Regions from separate parts of the Halomonas sp. G15 genome, predicted to be linked through region 1. Evidence: predicted binding sites of a transcription regulator. Region 1 holds the regulator's gene; each other region holds the start of a gene.
The links. The regulator sigma-54, encoded in region 1, starts transcription at its own class of promoters, with help from an activator protein. The targets are predictions, from matches to a motif close to TGGCACNNNNNTTGCTNT.
Positions count from the first base shown of each region.

Region 2: a site for sigma-54 is predicted at 1,126-1,143, ahead of ytfE (iron-sulfur cluster repair protein YtfE). Genes of this name have one in related genera too.
Region 3: a site for sigma-54 is predicted at 2,033-2,050, ahead of LWH48_RS13375 (P-II family nitrogen regulator). Genes of this name have one in related genera too.

Region 1 is NZ_JAJSPA010000001.1:263,509-268,003, forward strand. Features, by position in the region: gene lptA (lipopolysaccharide transport periplasmic protein LptA) at 1-135, shown strand, start outside; gene lptB (LPS export ABC transporter ATP-binding protein) at 143-868, shown strand; gene LWH48_RS01310 (RNA polymerase factor sigma-54) at 1,013-2,425, shown strand; gene hpf (ribosome hibernation-promoting factor, HPF/YfiA family) at 2,616-2,924, shown strand; gene ptsN (PTS IIA-like nitrogen regulatory protein PtsN) at 2,932-3,399, shown strand; gene rapZ (RNase adapter RapZ) at 3,434-4,339, shown strand; gene LWH48_RS01330 (HPr family phosphocarrier protein) at 4,342-4,495, shown strand, end outside.
Region 2 is NZ_JAJSPA010000008.1:97,543-102,037, reverse strand. Features, by position in the region: gene LWH48_RS06150 (hemerythrin domain-containing protein) at 1-358, opposite strand, end outside; gene ytfE (iron-sulfur cluster repair protein YtfE) at 419-1,075, opposite strand; gene norR (nitric oxide reductase transcriptional regulator NorR) at 1,241-2,764, shown strand; gene LWH48_RS06135 (tellurite resistance/C4-dicarboxylate transporter family protein) at 2,768-3,823, opposite strand; gene LWH48_RS06130 (trans-sulfuration enzyme family protein) at 3,817-4,495, opposite strand, start outside.
Region 3 is NZ_JAJSPA010000030.1:23,111-27,605, forward strand. Features, by position in the region: gene LWH48_RS13365 (YifB family Mg chelatase-like AAA ATPase) at 1-1,414, opposite strand, end outside; gene LWH48_RS13370 (accessory factor UbiK family protein) at 1,482-1,835, opposite strand; gene LWH48_RS13375 (P-II family nitrogen regulator) at 2,105-2,443, shown strand; gene LWH48_RS13380 (ammonium transporter) at 2,484-3,734, shown strand; gene glnK (P-II family nitrogen regulator) at 3,880-4,218, shown strand; gene LWH48_RS13390 (ferredoxin--NADP reductase) at 4,381-4,495, opposite strand, start outside.

The DNA of each region.
Region 1 (4,495 bases):
CAGGGCGGCGACACCTTCGAAGGCGGCTACCTGGAGTACTTCCTCGACCGCCGCGTGGTGCAGGCCCGCGCCGATGCCGAAGGCGTCGAAGGCAGCCAGCGAATCCGCATGACGCTCCAGCCGGAACAGCAGTAAGGATGCCATGAAGACCCTACACGCACGCCATCTCGCAAAGAGCTACAAGCGCCGCCGCGTGGTGCAGGACATCGGCCTGTCTATCCCCCAGGGCAGCATCGTCGGACTGCTGGGGCCCAACGGCGCCGGCAAGACCACCTCTTTCTACATGATCGTGGGACTGGTGCGTGCCGATGCGGGCTCGGTGGCCATCGATGACCTGGATCTCTCCCGGGCCGCCATGCATGAGCGAGCCCGGGCTGGGATCGGTTACCTGCCCCAGGAGGCCTCGATCTTCCGCAAGCTGTCGGTGGCCGACAACATCATGGCCATCCTCGAGACCCGCAAGGATCTCGACCGGGAGGGGCGTCGCGCACGCCTGGAACAGCTGCTCGAGGAGTTCCATGTCACGCATATTCGCGACAACCCGGGCATGAGCCTTTCCGGCGGCGAGCGGCGCCGGGTGGAGATCGCCAGGGCGCTGGCGACGGAACCCGCTTTCATCCTGCTCGACGAGCCCTTCGCCGGGGTCGACCCGATCTCGGTGGGCGAGATCAAGGGCATCATCCGCCAGCTCAAGGCCCGCGGCATCGGCGTGTTGATCACCGACCACAACGTCCGCGACACCCTCGACATCTGCGACAGCGCCTATATCGTCGGCGACGGCAAGATCATCGCCGAGGGCGACGCCGAATCGATCCTCGCCAACCAGAGGGTGCGCGAGGTCTACCTCGGTGAAGACTTCCGCCTGTGATCACCGGCCGGAACAAGCGCCTCACTATATTCATATTCCGGCGGGCAATCCATCAATGGCATGATTATTGCTTATAGGATTGTTGCGCCCTGCGAGGCCAGGCGCTAGGGTAAGGCTTTCCGACACGCCAGGAGGACGCCTGCCATGGCCATGAAGGCATCCCTGCAGTTGCGGGTCGGCACCCAGCTGACCATGACACCCCAGCTGCAGCAGGCCATCGCCCTGCTGCAGCTCTCCACCCTGGACCTGCGCCAGGAGATCCAGCAGGCGATGGAGAACAACCCGTTGCTGGAGCTCGACGACGGGTTCGGCGAGCAGGCCACTCAGGAGCCCGCGGAAGACGACTGGGCAAACGAGATTCCCGAACAGCTCGTCACCGACAGCGACTGGTCCGACACCTACCAGGACCTGGGCGCGCCCGCCGGCGGTGAGGGGCCCGATTTCGAGCGCCAGGCCCAGGGCCAGAGCCTCCAGAGCCACCTCGCCTGGCAGCTGGCGATGAGCGACCTCGATCCCCGGGCACGACAGATCGCCGAGAGCCTGATCGATGCCGTGGACGATGCCGGCTACCTGGCCGCCCCCCTCGACGAGATCCGTGACGGCCTGAAGCAGCAGGGCCTTGCCGACCTGCGCAGCCCGGAGATGGAGCGGGTGCTGCTGCGCCTGCAGCAGTTCGAACCCACCGGCATCTTCGCACGCGACCTGCGCGAATGCCTGCAGCTGCAGCTCGCCGCCTTCCCCGACGACACACCGCTGCTGCCCCAGGCGCGGCGCCTGGTACGCCAGTTCCTGGAGGCCCTGGCCAGCGGCGACCGACGCCTGCTCAAACGGCGTCTGGGGGTGGACGATGCCACGCTCGACGCCACCATCAACCTGGTTCGAGGACTGGACCCACGACCCGGCAGTGCCTTTGCCAGCGTGACCGACGACTATGTGATCCCCGACCTCGTCGCCTTCCACGACCGGCGTGGCTGGCACGTCGAACTCAACCCCGAGGCACTGCCAAGGCTGCGCATTCAACCCGATTACGCCGCCCTGGTGCGCCGCGCCGTCAGGAGTGACGACAACCAGTTCCTCAAGGAGCACCTCCAGGAGGCGCGCTGGCTGATGAAGAGCCTGTCCAGCCGCAACGACACCCTCCTGCGAGTGGGCCGTGAGATCCTGGCCCGCCAGCTCGACTTCCTCGAGCGCGGCGAAGAGGCGATGAAGCCACTCATCCTGGCCGATATCGCCCAGGCGGTGGAGATGCACGAATCCACCATCTCGCGGGTCACCACCCAGAAGTTCATCCACACGCCGCGGGGAGTATTCGAACTCAAGTACTTCTTCTCCAGCCAGGTCCGCGGCGAGGGCGATGGCGACGCCCACTCCAGCACCGCCATCCGCGCACACATCCGCAAGCTGATCCAGGCGGAACCGCCACGCAAGCCGCTCTCCGACAGCAAGCTGGTCAGCCTGCTCGACGAAGCCGGGATCCAGGTGGCGCGCAGGACCGTGGCCAAGTACCGCGAGGCCATGGGCATCCCCTCATCCAGCGAACGCAAGCGGCTGGCATAACCCCGCGCGGCGCCGCACCGTGGCACTCTCCAAAGCTTACCCGCGAGGCCATGGGCATCCCCTCCTCCAGCGAACGCAAGCGGCTGGCATGACCCGCGTCATGACCGACATCCAGGGCGTCGGCACGGGGGTATGCAAGGCAGGAAAAAGGGTTACAATCGAAACACAACCAACGAGCAAGGAGCGTGTCATGCAAGTCAACATCACCGGCCATCATGTGGAACTGACCGATGCCCTGCGTGACTATGTCAGCGAGAAACTGACGCGCGTGGAGCGCCACTACGACAATATCACCAACGTGCAGGTGACCCTGTCGGTGGAGAAGGAGCGCCAGTCTGCTGCCTGCACCCTGCACGCCGCCGGTGCCGATCTGCACGCCGAGGCTCAGGAAAACGACATGTACGCCGCCATCGATGCCCTGGCCGACAAGCTGGACCGCCAACTGGTCAAGCACAAGGAAAAGGCTCAGGCCCGCGCCCAGGGCGCCGGCGTTCGCTGAGTCCACGATGTCGTCTCTCGAAACCATCCTGCCCCCCGAGCGCACCCTCTTCGATGTGCCCGGGGGGAGCAAGAAGCGGGTGCTGGAGTTCTTCAGCACCTTCATTGCCCAGAATACTCCCAGCCTCGACAGCCAGGAGGTGTTCGCGCGGCTGATCGCCCGCGAACGCTTAGGCAGTACAGGGATCGGCAATGGCGTGGCCATCCCGCATGCCAGAAGCCCCCACTGCAAGGCCCCCATCGCCGGCTTCCTGAAGCTGGCCGAGCCGGTGGATTTCGATGCCATCGACGGCGAGCCCGTCGACCTGGTGTTCGTGCTGCTGGTGCCCGAGGAGGCCGATGCCGCCCACCTGACCCTGCTGGCCCAGGTGGCCGGCATCATGAACGACGTCGACACCCGAACTCGCCTGCGCCGTAGCGCCAGTCAGCGAGAACTCCACGAGGGCCTGATCGAGGCCATCCGACGACAGGGCTGAGCACCCGCTCGGCCAGGACGACCAGGAGATCCCCATGCAGCTCGTGATCATCAGCGGCCGTTCCGGCTCGGGCAAGTCGATCGCCCTGCAGGCCCTGGAGGATCTCGGCTACTACGCCATCGACAACCTGCCAGCCATGCTGCTGGGCTCGCTGATCGACGAGCTGGGCAACCCCGAGTCCCCTCGCTCCTCGATTGCCGTCAGTATCGACGCCCGCAACCTGCCCCAGGCCCTGAAGCGCTTTCCCAGCCTGCTCGAGGAGGTGCGTGACCGCGGCATCGACTGCCAGGTGATCTACCTCACCACCGACGCACGCATCCTGATCGAACGCTACTCTGCCACCCGGCGCCGCCACCCCCTCACCCGCGGAAGCGAGATGACGCTGGCCGAGGCGATCGACTCCGAGGAGCAGGCGCTGGCCGAGATCCGTGACCTGGCCGACCTGGTGATCGACACCTCACGGCTGTCGGTGCACGAGCTGCGCGGTCGCATCGCCGACCAGGTGGCCCGGCATCGCCCCGAGCAGCTGACCCTGACCGTGGAATCCTTCGGCTTCAAGCGCGGCGTGCCCCTCGACGCCGATCTGGTGTTCGATGCCCGCTGCCTGCCCAATCCCTACTGGGACCCGCGCCTGAGGCCGTTCACCGGCCAGGACCCCGAGATCATCGCCTTCCTCGAGGGCTATCCCCTGGTCCAGGCGATGCTCGAGGATATCCACGCCTGGCTGACCCGCTGGCTACCCAGCTACGAGGCCAGCCATCGCAGCTACCTGACCGTGGCCATCGGCTGCACCGGCGGGCAGCATCGCTCGGTCTATATCGCCGAGCGGCTGGCGATGCAGCTGGCGCAGAGCCAGACCCATGTACGCCTGCGCCACCGTGAGCTGGGCACCCAGAACACCCTGCCCGGCCCCGACGCCACACCTCATCAAGGAAGTTGAGCGTGCTGCAACGCAAGCTGACCCTGACCAACAAGCGTGGGCTCCACGCCCGCGCCGCCACCCGGCTGGTGCAGTGCTGCCAGCCCTTCGACGCACGTATCTGCGTGGCCAATGGCGCCATGCAGGGCGAGGCGGACAACATCATGTCGCTGCTGA
Region 2 (4,495 bases), on a different contig from region 1:
GAGCCAGGTTGAGTTGGCCGGGATCGAGCTCGGCCTCGGGCATCTCATTCGCCTGGCGGCGGAAGGTCGCCTCGAGCTCGTTTCCATCGCGGGTGATCCGCCGGTGCTCCTCGGAGAGCACCGCGAGCAGCTCAACGCTCTGTGCATGGCAGCCGGTGAGGCGGGCGAAGAGGGCCTCCTCCACCGGATGGTGCCACTCCTCGGGCTGGTGGGTCAGGTAGTGGCAGAGCCTGGCCAGCAGTCGATAGTCGGGGACCTCCTCGCAGGCGGCGATATGCAGCTGGCGGTCGAGGATGCAGAGCAGCGCCGCGTAGCGATGGTGGTCGGCATGCAGGCGCTCCAGAATGATGGCTTTCATGGTGGCCTCCCTGACGCACCGTCGGGCGACGGTGCGTCATGATTGGGCGCCGAACTGGATTCAGCCGGCGCGTTCGAACAGCAGGTTGTTCTCCAGATGGATGTGCTGCATCAGGTCGTCGCGGAACTCGCGCAGCCCGGTATAGAGGGCACGCCAGGTGGTGCAGGCGCCCTTGGGCGGAGTGATGTCGTCGGTCAGCGCCGCCAGCTGTTCGAGGTGTTCGCCGTGGTCGTCGTGCTCGTGGCGCATTACCGCGATGGGTCCCTGGGCCTGGGCGCCCATGCCCCGGCGCAGCATCGGAAAGAGGATCTGCTCCTCCTTCTGCATGTGGCTCTCCATCTCCTGGTAGATCGTGGTGAGCAGGTCGGCCAGGCCGTTGGGGCAGGTGTCACGCTCGCCGTGGACCTGCTCGACGCGACGCGCCATGCGCACCAGTTCGGGCAGCTGCTGACGGTGGACATCGTGGTAGCGGGTCAGGATATGGTCGATGAGCTCGTCGTTGCTGGCGGACTGCCAGTCGCGTTCGTCGCTTGCGCCGGCGGGCAGCGCCTCGAGCTCGTCGATTAGCGCCTGGGGGGCGAGGCCGACGCGCTCGGCGGCCTCGCGCAGGCTGATGCGGCCGCCGCAGCAGAAGTCGATATTGTGGTCGCGGAACACCCGGGTGGCGCCGGGCAGGGTGAGGGCGGTGCGGCCGACGGTCTGTTCGATCAGGCTCATGGCAGGAGCTCCTTGGTCGGATGATGGCAGAAAAGGGTGGTACCTCATCACAAGCAAGTGGCATGCCAGTTCCTGACGGCCTGTTTTGCCGGGTATCGAGGCCATTCTGGTGAAAAATACCCGGATCGTTTAGGGTAGATTGAACCCTTCAAGGTGAATATCACCATGCTCGACGAGACCCTGCTGGCTGACCTGGTCGCCGACCTGCCCAGCGCGGTGCGCCTGCAGCGCCTGGTGCGGACCCTGCGCGAAGGTTTTCGCTGCGGCGCCGTCTGCCTGCTGCGCCTGGAGGAGGGCGCCCTGGTTCCGCTGGCCGTAGACGGCCTGGTGCGCGAGGCGCTGGGACGGCGCTTCGAGGTGGCCCAGCATCCACGCCTGGCCACTATCCTCACCAGTCGGCGCACGACCCTCTTCCCGCCCGATGCCGACCTGCCCGATCCCTATGATGGGCTGGTGGAGCAGCAGCCCGGACAGCCGCTGCATGTCCACGACTGCATGGGTATCAGCCTGCACGTGGAGGGCGAACCCTGGGGAGCTCTGACCCTGGATGCGCTCGAAGCGGGGACCTTCGATGCCACCGACCGGGCGGCCCTGGAGCGCTATGCGCTGCTGGTCGAGGCGGCGGTGCGGGTCAGCCGCCTGGAGCGTGACCTGCGGGCCCTGCGCATGTCCCAGCAGGAGAGCGGCCTGCCGCTGGCGGCCCCCGAGGCGCGCGATATCCTCGGCCACAGTGCGGAACTCCAGCGGCTGCTGCGTGAGCTCGATGTGGTGGCCGCATCGGACCTGCCGGTGCTGCTCAGCGGCGAGACCGGGGTGGGCAAGGAGCTCTTCGCCCGCCGTCTCCATCGTCGCTCCGCCCGCCACGCCGCGCCGCTGGTGCAGGTCAACTGCGCCGCCCTGCCGGAGTCCCTGGCCGAGAGCGAGCTGTTCGGTCATGTGAAGGGGGCCTTCTCCGGCGCCATCGCCGAGCGCGCGGGGCGGTTCGAGGCCGCCGACGGTGGCACCCTGCTGCTCGACGAGGTAGGCGAGCTGTCGCTGCCGGTCCAGGCCAAGCTGTTGCGCGCCCTGCAGGAGGGCGAGGTGCAGCGCCTGGGCGAGGATGTCCCGCGGCGTGTCGACGTGCGCATCATCGCCGCCACCAACCGGCAGCTGGCCGAGGCGGTGCGCGAGGGCAGCTTTCGTGCCGACCTCTACCACCGCCTGTCGGTCTACCCGGTGGTCATCCCGCCGCTGCGCGAGCGGGGCAGTGACGTGCTGGTGCTGGCCGGCCACTTCCTGGAGATCAACCGTACCCGACTCGGCGTGCGCAGCCTGCGTCTCTCCCCCGCGGCCGAGGAGGCGCTGCTGGCCTACGCCTGGCCGGGCAACGTTCGTGAACTGGAGCATGTAATCAGCCGCGCGGCGATCAAGGCCTTGAGCCAGGGTGCACGTCGCGACGAGATCATCACCCTGGCGCCGGCCTGGCTCGACCTGCCCGTCCCCGAAGGGAAAGGGAGCCGCACCCCGCAGATGGAGTACGCCGATGAGGGTGGCGCAGCGAGCCTGCGTGAGTGCGTGGAGTGGGCCCAGCGACGGGCGATCCGTGACGCCCTGGCGGCCTGCAACGGTCGCTGGGCGGCGGCCGCTCGGCGCCTGGAGCTCGATCCCAGCAACCTGCACAAGCTGGCCAGGCGGCTGGGGCTCAAGTAGGTCTCAGGCCCGTGACGCCCGGGCCAGCCGCCAGAGATGGTGGAACATTCCCGCACTGGTGACGCCCCAGGCAAGCAGTACCAGCCAGATCAGCAGTTCGGGAATGCGCACCAGGAAGGGCGTGTCGAGAGCCGCCGAGAGGCGCAGGGTGCCGGTGGTGTACATGGCCAGCGGGAAGACCATGCTCCACAGTTGGGGCTCATAGGCGATGCGATGGCGGTGGATCAAGTGACGCCAGAGCATCAGTCCCACCAGCAGGGGAAACCACCAGCTGGCGGTGGCCCAGAAGAACACGGTGAACCCGAGCAGGAATGGCTGGAAGTCGGCGATTATCCCACCTTCGCCGGCCCGCAGGATCAGCGTCGAACCCGCGAGGGTAGCGATCGCCACCGCCCCCATGTTGATCCAGTAGGGCGGGGTCAGGTTCTCTACCGTCACCTTGAGGAAAGTGAGGCGATAGAAGATCAGGGTGATGATCGCCAGATAGAGCATGCAACCGATCAGGAACATGCACAGCGCAAAGAACAGGCGCAGGTCGGCCGGTCCTTCCCAGGGCAGCAGCGCGGTGAGAATCGATACCGAGTGGGTGCTGACCGCTGCCAGCAGCCAGGCACCGTTGATGCCTGAAGTGAGGTTGGGCTTCTCGGCACGCGTCGTCACGGCGATGAAGAACAGGTACATGATGAGGCCCCACAGCGTCAGGCCCACCCACCAGAATTCGGCGGCGATGGCGTCGCTGTCGGCTACGATATGAAACTGGGTGCCAAGGATGCAGGTCCCGGCGACGATGGTGAAGAAGCCGGGCCCGCGGGCGTGGTCGACCATGTCGCCGGCCAGGCGTTCGGGGTAGCGCACCAGGCGGATCAGGGTCAGCAACCACAGTGCAATATAAGCCAGCAGGTTGGCGCCCAGCAGTGCCCAGGATACCAGCGTCAGCCCCAGCAGATGGCAGGCGATGGAGGTGGCGCCGGTGGCCATGATCACCGCGAAGTAGCCCGGAAAGAGCTCGGCCGCGGCGCGGTCGATGATACCGGCGCCGTGCGCAAGACGCTTCAGCATCGGCCTGATTCGAGGGGAGCCAGGGCGCGTTTCAGGTCATTCAGCAGGTCTTCGACATCCTCCAGGCCGATCGATAGGCGCAACATGCTGTCGGTGATGCCGCGCCGTTGCCGCGCCTCGGCGGTGAGTTCTGCATGGGAGGTGGTACAGGGCTGAGTGACCAGGCTTTCGGCGCCACCGAGGCTGGGGGCCAGGGTGAAGAGTTCCAGTCGGTCGGCGACGCCTGTGGCGGCATCGCGCCCGCCGGTAATCTCCAGGGTGAGCATGCCGCCGAAGCCACTCATCTGGCGCTGCGCCAGGGCATGACCGGGGTGTGAGTCAAGACCGGGATAAAGAACCCGCTCGATGGCGGGGTGTTCCCGCAGCGCCTCGGCGAGGCTCTGGGCCGAAGCGTTGTGGCGTTGCATGCGCAGCGGCAGGGTACGCAGGCTGCGCGACAGCAGTGACGCCACCTGAGGAGATAGCACGCTGCCCAGATTCTGTCGCCAGCGCCACAGTGGGGCGAGCAACTCGGCCGACCCCATGACGGCACCGGCCGTGAGGTCACTGTGTCCACCCAGGTACTTGGTGGCGCTGTGTACCACCAGGTCGGCGCCTAGCGCCAGCGGCCGCTGGTTGATCGGGGTGGCGAAGGTGCCGTCCACCGCCACCAGGGCGCCGTGGCGATGGGCC
Region 3 (4,495 bases), on a different contig from region 1:
CCAGGGTCAGTGCCACCCGCAGCACGCGATGATAGGCCCGGGCCGACAGCTTGAGTCGCTCCAGCACCGCCGCCAGCCAGGCGCGGTCCGCCGCCGAGAGGCCGCAGGCCGCCTCCAGCTCGCGCCCTGCCAGGTGAGCGTTCAACGCACCCCGGGCCAGCTGGCGCTCGCGGGCCGCCAGCACCCGCTTGCGCACCGTGGCGGAGTCCTCGCCGGGCTGGTTGGCGGTAAGCTGCTCCGGGGGGAGTGCCGGCACCTCCACCTGCAGGTCGATGCGGTCAAGTAGCGGCCCGGAGAGCCGCGCCTGGTAGCGCTGGATCTGCGCCGCGGTGCAGTGACAGGCCTGGCGCGGATCGCCCAGGTGGCCGCAAGGACAGGGATTCATCGCCGCCACCAGTTGGAAACGCGCCGGGTAGCGACGCTCATGGCTGGCCCGGGCGATATGGATGCGCCCGCTCTCCATGGGCTCGCGCATCACCTCCAGCACATGGCGCGGGAACTCCGGCAGCTCGTCGAGGAACAGCACCCCGTGGTGGGCCAGGGAGATCTCGCCGGGGCGCGGCCGCGCGCCACCACCCACCAGGGCCACCGCGCTGGCGGTATGGTGCGGGGCACGGAAGGGTCGGCGTCCCCACTCAGCGCGCAGTGGCAGGCCGCTGACCGAGCGCACCGCCGCCACCTCCAGCGCCTCGTCGTCGGTGAGCGGCGGCAGGATGCCCGGCAGGCGGCTGGCCAGCATGGTCTTGCCGGTACCGGGTGGGCCGGCGAAGAGCAGGTTGTGGGCACCCGCGGCGGCGACCTCCAGGGCACGGCGGGCCTGGAACTGGCCGCGCACCTCGGCGAGATCGGGCAGCGGCTGGGTGGCTGCGGGCGGGCGCGTCAGACGATGGGGAGCAATGGGGGCCTGGCCCAGCAGGTGGGCGACCACCTCCAGCAGGTGAACGGCGGGCAACACCTCGAGCTCACCGGCCAGGGCCGCCTCGTCGGCGTTGGCCCGGGGCACGATCAGTTGCCGCCCGACACGCCGCGCGGCCAGGGCCAGCGGCAGCACGCCCTCCACCGGGCGCAAGGCACCGTCCAGCGCCAGTTCACCGACACTCTCGGTCGCTTCCAGGCAACCGGGCGGCAGCTGACCGGAAGCGAGCAGCAGCCCCAGGGCGATGGGCAGGTCGAAGCGGCCACCCTCCTTGGGCAGGTCGGCGGGGGCCAGGTTGAGGGTGATGCGCCGCAGCGGGTACTCGAAGCCGGCGTTGACCAGGGCGCTACGCACCCGCTCCCGGCTCTCCTTGACCGCCGTCTCCGGCAACCCGACCAGCGTCATGCTGGGCAGGCCATTGGAGAGGTGCACCTCCACCTGCACCTCGGGTGCCTCCAGGCCGAGCCCGGCCCGGGTGTGCACGATCGCCAGCGTCATGGGCGCTCCCTCGCGAATGGACTGCTCTCAGGCTAGTCCAGAGCGCGGCGAGGCGCCCGACGCGACCTCAGGAGGCGGCGCCCTCGCCCTTGTGCTCGTCGCGCTTGCCTTCACCGCTCGGGGCGCTCGCCGCCGGGGCGTCGGCGCCCTCGGCCGCTGCGGCGGTGCCGCCGGCCTGGGCTTCCACCAGCGCCTCCAGGGAGGCGACCTGCTTCTCCAGAGCCTCGACCCGTGACCGGGTGCGCTGCAGTACGTCCATCAGGATGTCGAAGTCCTCGCGGGAGACCAGTTCGAGACGGTCGAAGGCTCCCCTTACCACCTGCTGGATACCCTTCTGCACCTCTTCGGGGGCCTGGGAGGCGCCCTGCAGGCGCTCGCCGATCTGCTGGGCCAGCCGACCGATTCTATCGTGGGTCACCATGACGCTTCTCCTGGTTGGGGATGACGACCTACAGGATACGCGTGGCACCCATGAGACGCATGCCCTCTTGCAGGGCGCGTGGGACGTGCACAGGCACCATCGGAGTGCATGGGGCCTGACAGCAAGCCGATGCAGGAGCTTCCCTCATCCAGTAAAAGTGGCTCAAGCCTCAGATATAAAAGGATTTTTCTCCTCACTGGCACGCCGCGCGCATTGTACAGGTCAGCCGCCCCATCGGGTCGCCTCCCATCGCAACGAGGAGACAGGACATGAAGCTGATCACCGCCATCATCAAGCCCTTCAAGCTGGACGACGTCCGCGAGGCGCTGGCCGACAACGGCGTGCAGGGCATCACCGTCACCGAGGTCAAGGGTTTCGGCCGCCAGAAGGGCCACACCGAGCTCTACCGCGGCGCCGAGTACGTCGTCGACTTCCTGCCCAAGGTCAAGGTCGAGATCGCCGTGGACGACGGCCGCCTGGAGAGCGTGCTCGACGCCATCTGCGAAGCCGCCGGTAGCGGCAAGATCGGCGACGGCAAGGTATTCGTCACGGCCCTCGAGGACGTGATCCGTATCCGCACCGGCGAGCGCGGCGCCGATGCCGTCTGAGCCATGACCGACTGCCGCTTCCCCGACTGGAGACTCCACCATGAGTGAACTGACCGAACTGAGCTATGCGCTCGATACCTTCTACTTCCTGATCTGCGGCGTACTGGTGATGTGGATGGCCGCCGGCTTCGCCATGCTCGAGGCCGGCCTGGTGCGCGCCAAGAACACCGCCGAGATCCTCACCAAGAACATCGCCCTGTTCGCCATCGCCTGCACCATGTACCTGCTGGTGGGCTACTACCTGATGTACTCGAGCCCCGAGGGCGGCATCCTGCCCAACCTCGGCGTGCTGCTGGGCAGCGAGAACGGCATCGACGCCGTGCTGGCCGGCGGTGATGACGCCCCCTACTACTCCATGCGCGCCGACTACTTCTTCCAGGTGGTGTTCGTGGCGACCGCCATGTCCATCGTCTCCGGGGCGGTGGCCGAGCGCATGAAGCTGTGGGCCTTCCTCGCCTTCGCGGTGGTGATGACCGGCCTGATCTACCCGGTCTCCGGCTACTGGACCTGGGGCGGCGGCTGGCTCTCCGCGGCCGGCTTCTCCGACTACGCCGGCTCCGGCATCGTACACATGGCCGGTGCGGCCGCGGCACTCGCCGGCGTGCTGGTCCTCGGCCCACGCAAGGGCAAGTACGGCAAGGACGGCAGCATCTACGCCATCCCCGGCGCCAACCTGCCGCTGGCGACCCTGGGCACCTTCATCCTGTGGATGGGCTGGTTCGGCTTCAACGGCGGCTCAGAGCTCAAGGTCTCCGACGTCGCCTCCGCCAACAACATGGCCCAGGTGCTGGTCAACACCAATGCCGCCGCCGCCGGCGGGGTAATCGCCGCCCTGGTGATTGCCAAGCTGTGGTTCCGCAAGGCCGACCTGACCATGACCCTCAACGGCGCCCTGGCCGGCCTGGTGGCGATCACCGCCGACCCGCTCTCTCCCTCCGCCCCGGGCGCGGCGCTGATCGGCGCCGTGGGTGGTGTCATCGTGGTGGCCGCCATCGTCGGCCTGGACAAGCTGAAGATCGATGACCCGGTGGGTGCCATCTCGGTGCACGGTGTGGTCGGTATCTGGGGCCTGCTGGCGGTGCCGCTGACCAACGGCGACGCTACCTTCGGCGCCCAGCTCCTCGGCATCGTCGGCATCTTCGCCTGGGTCTTCCTGGCCAGCCTGATCGTCTGGGGCATCCTCAAGGCGGTGATGGGCGTCCGCGTCAGCGAGGAGGAGGAGTACGAGGGCGTCGACCTGACCGAATGCGGCATGGAGGCCTACCCCGAGTTCAGCGTCGCCAAGAAATGAAGGCAACGCGTAACGAGTGAGCTGGCGTGCTCCACTTGGCCCCCGCAAGGGGGCCTTTTTTCTTCCCCGCCGGCGGGGTGTATCCTAGGGACAATCCGCCTATCGCCGGCGGCATGCCCGCCCCAGAATCGACGAGGAACCGACCATGAAACTGGTGACCGCCATCATCAAGCCCTTCAAGCTCGACGACGTGAGGGAGTCCCTCTCGGAGATCGGCGTGCAGGGTATCACCGTGACCGAGGTGAAGGGCTTCGGCCGTCAGAAGGGCCACACCGAGCTCTACCGTGGCGCCGAGTATGTAGTGGACTTCCTGCCCAAGGTGAAGCTCGAGGTCGCCGTGGACGACGAGATGGCCGAGAAGGTGATCGATGCCATCACCAGCGTCGCCAATACCGGCAAGATCGGTGACGGCAAGATCTTCGTCACCCCGCTGGAGCAGGTGATCCGCATCCGCACCGGCGAGACCGGCAAGGACGCGGTCTGACAGCTGGAAGCTGGAAGCTGGAAGCTGGAAGCTGGAAGCTGGAAGCTGGAAGCCAGTTAGCGTGTTGCCAGCTCTTCCCTACTGAAAACCCCCGTGGTCTAGACCACGGGGGTTTTCTCTTCCAGCTTCCAGCCGCGAAGCGGCGCTCTTCAAGCTTCCAGCTTATTTCTCGACGAACGCCCGCTCGATCACATAGTCCCCGGGCTCGCCCATGCGCGGCGAGATCTTGAAGCCCAGTTCGTCGAGCAGTTCGCTGGTGCTCTCCAGCATGGCCGGG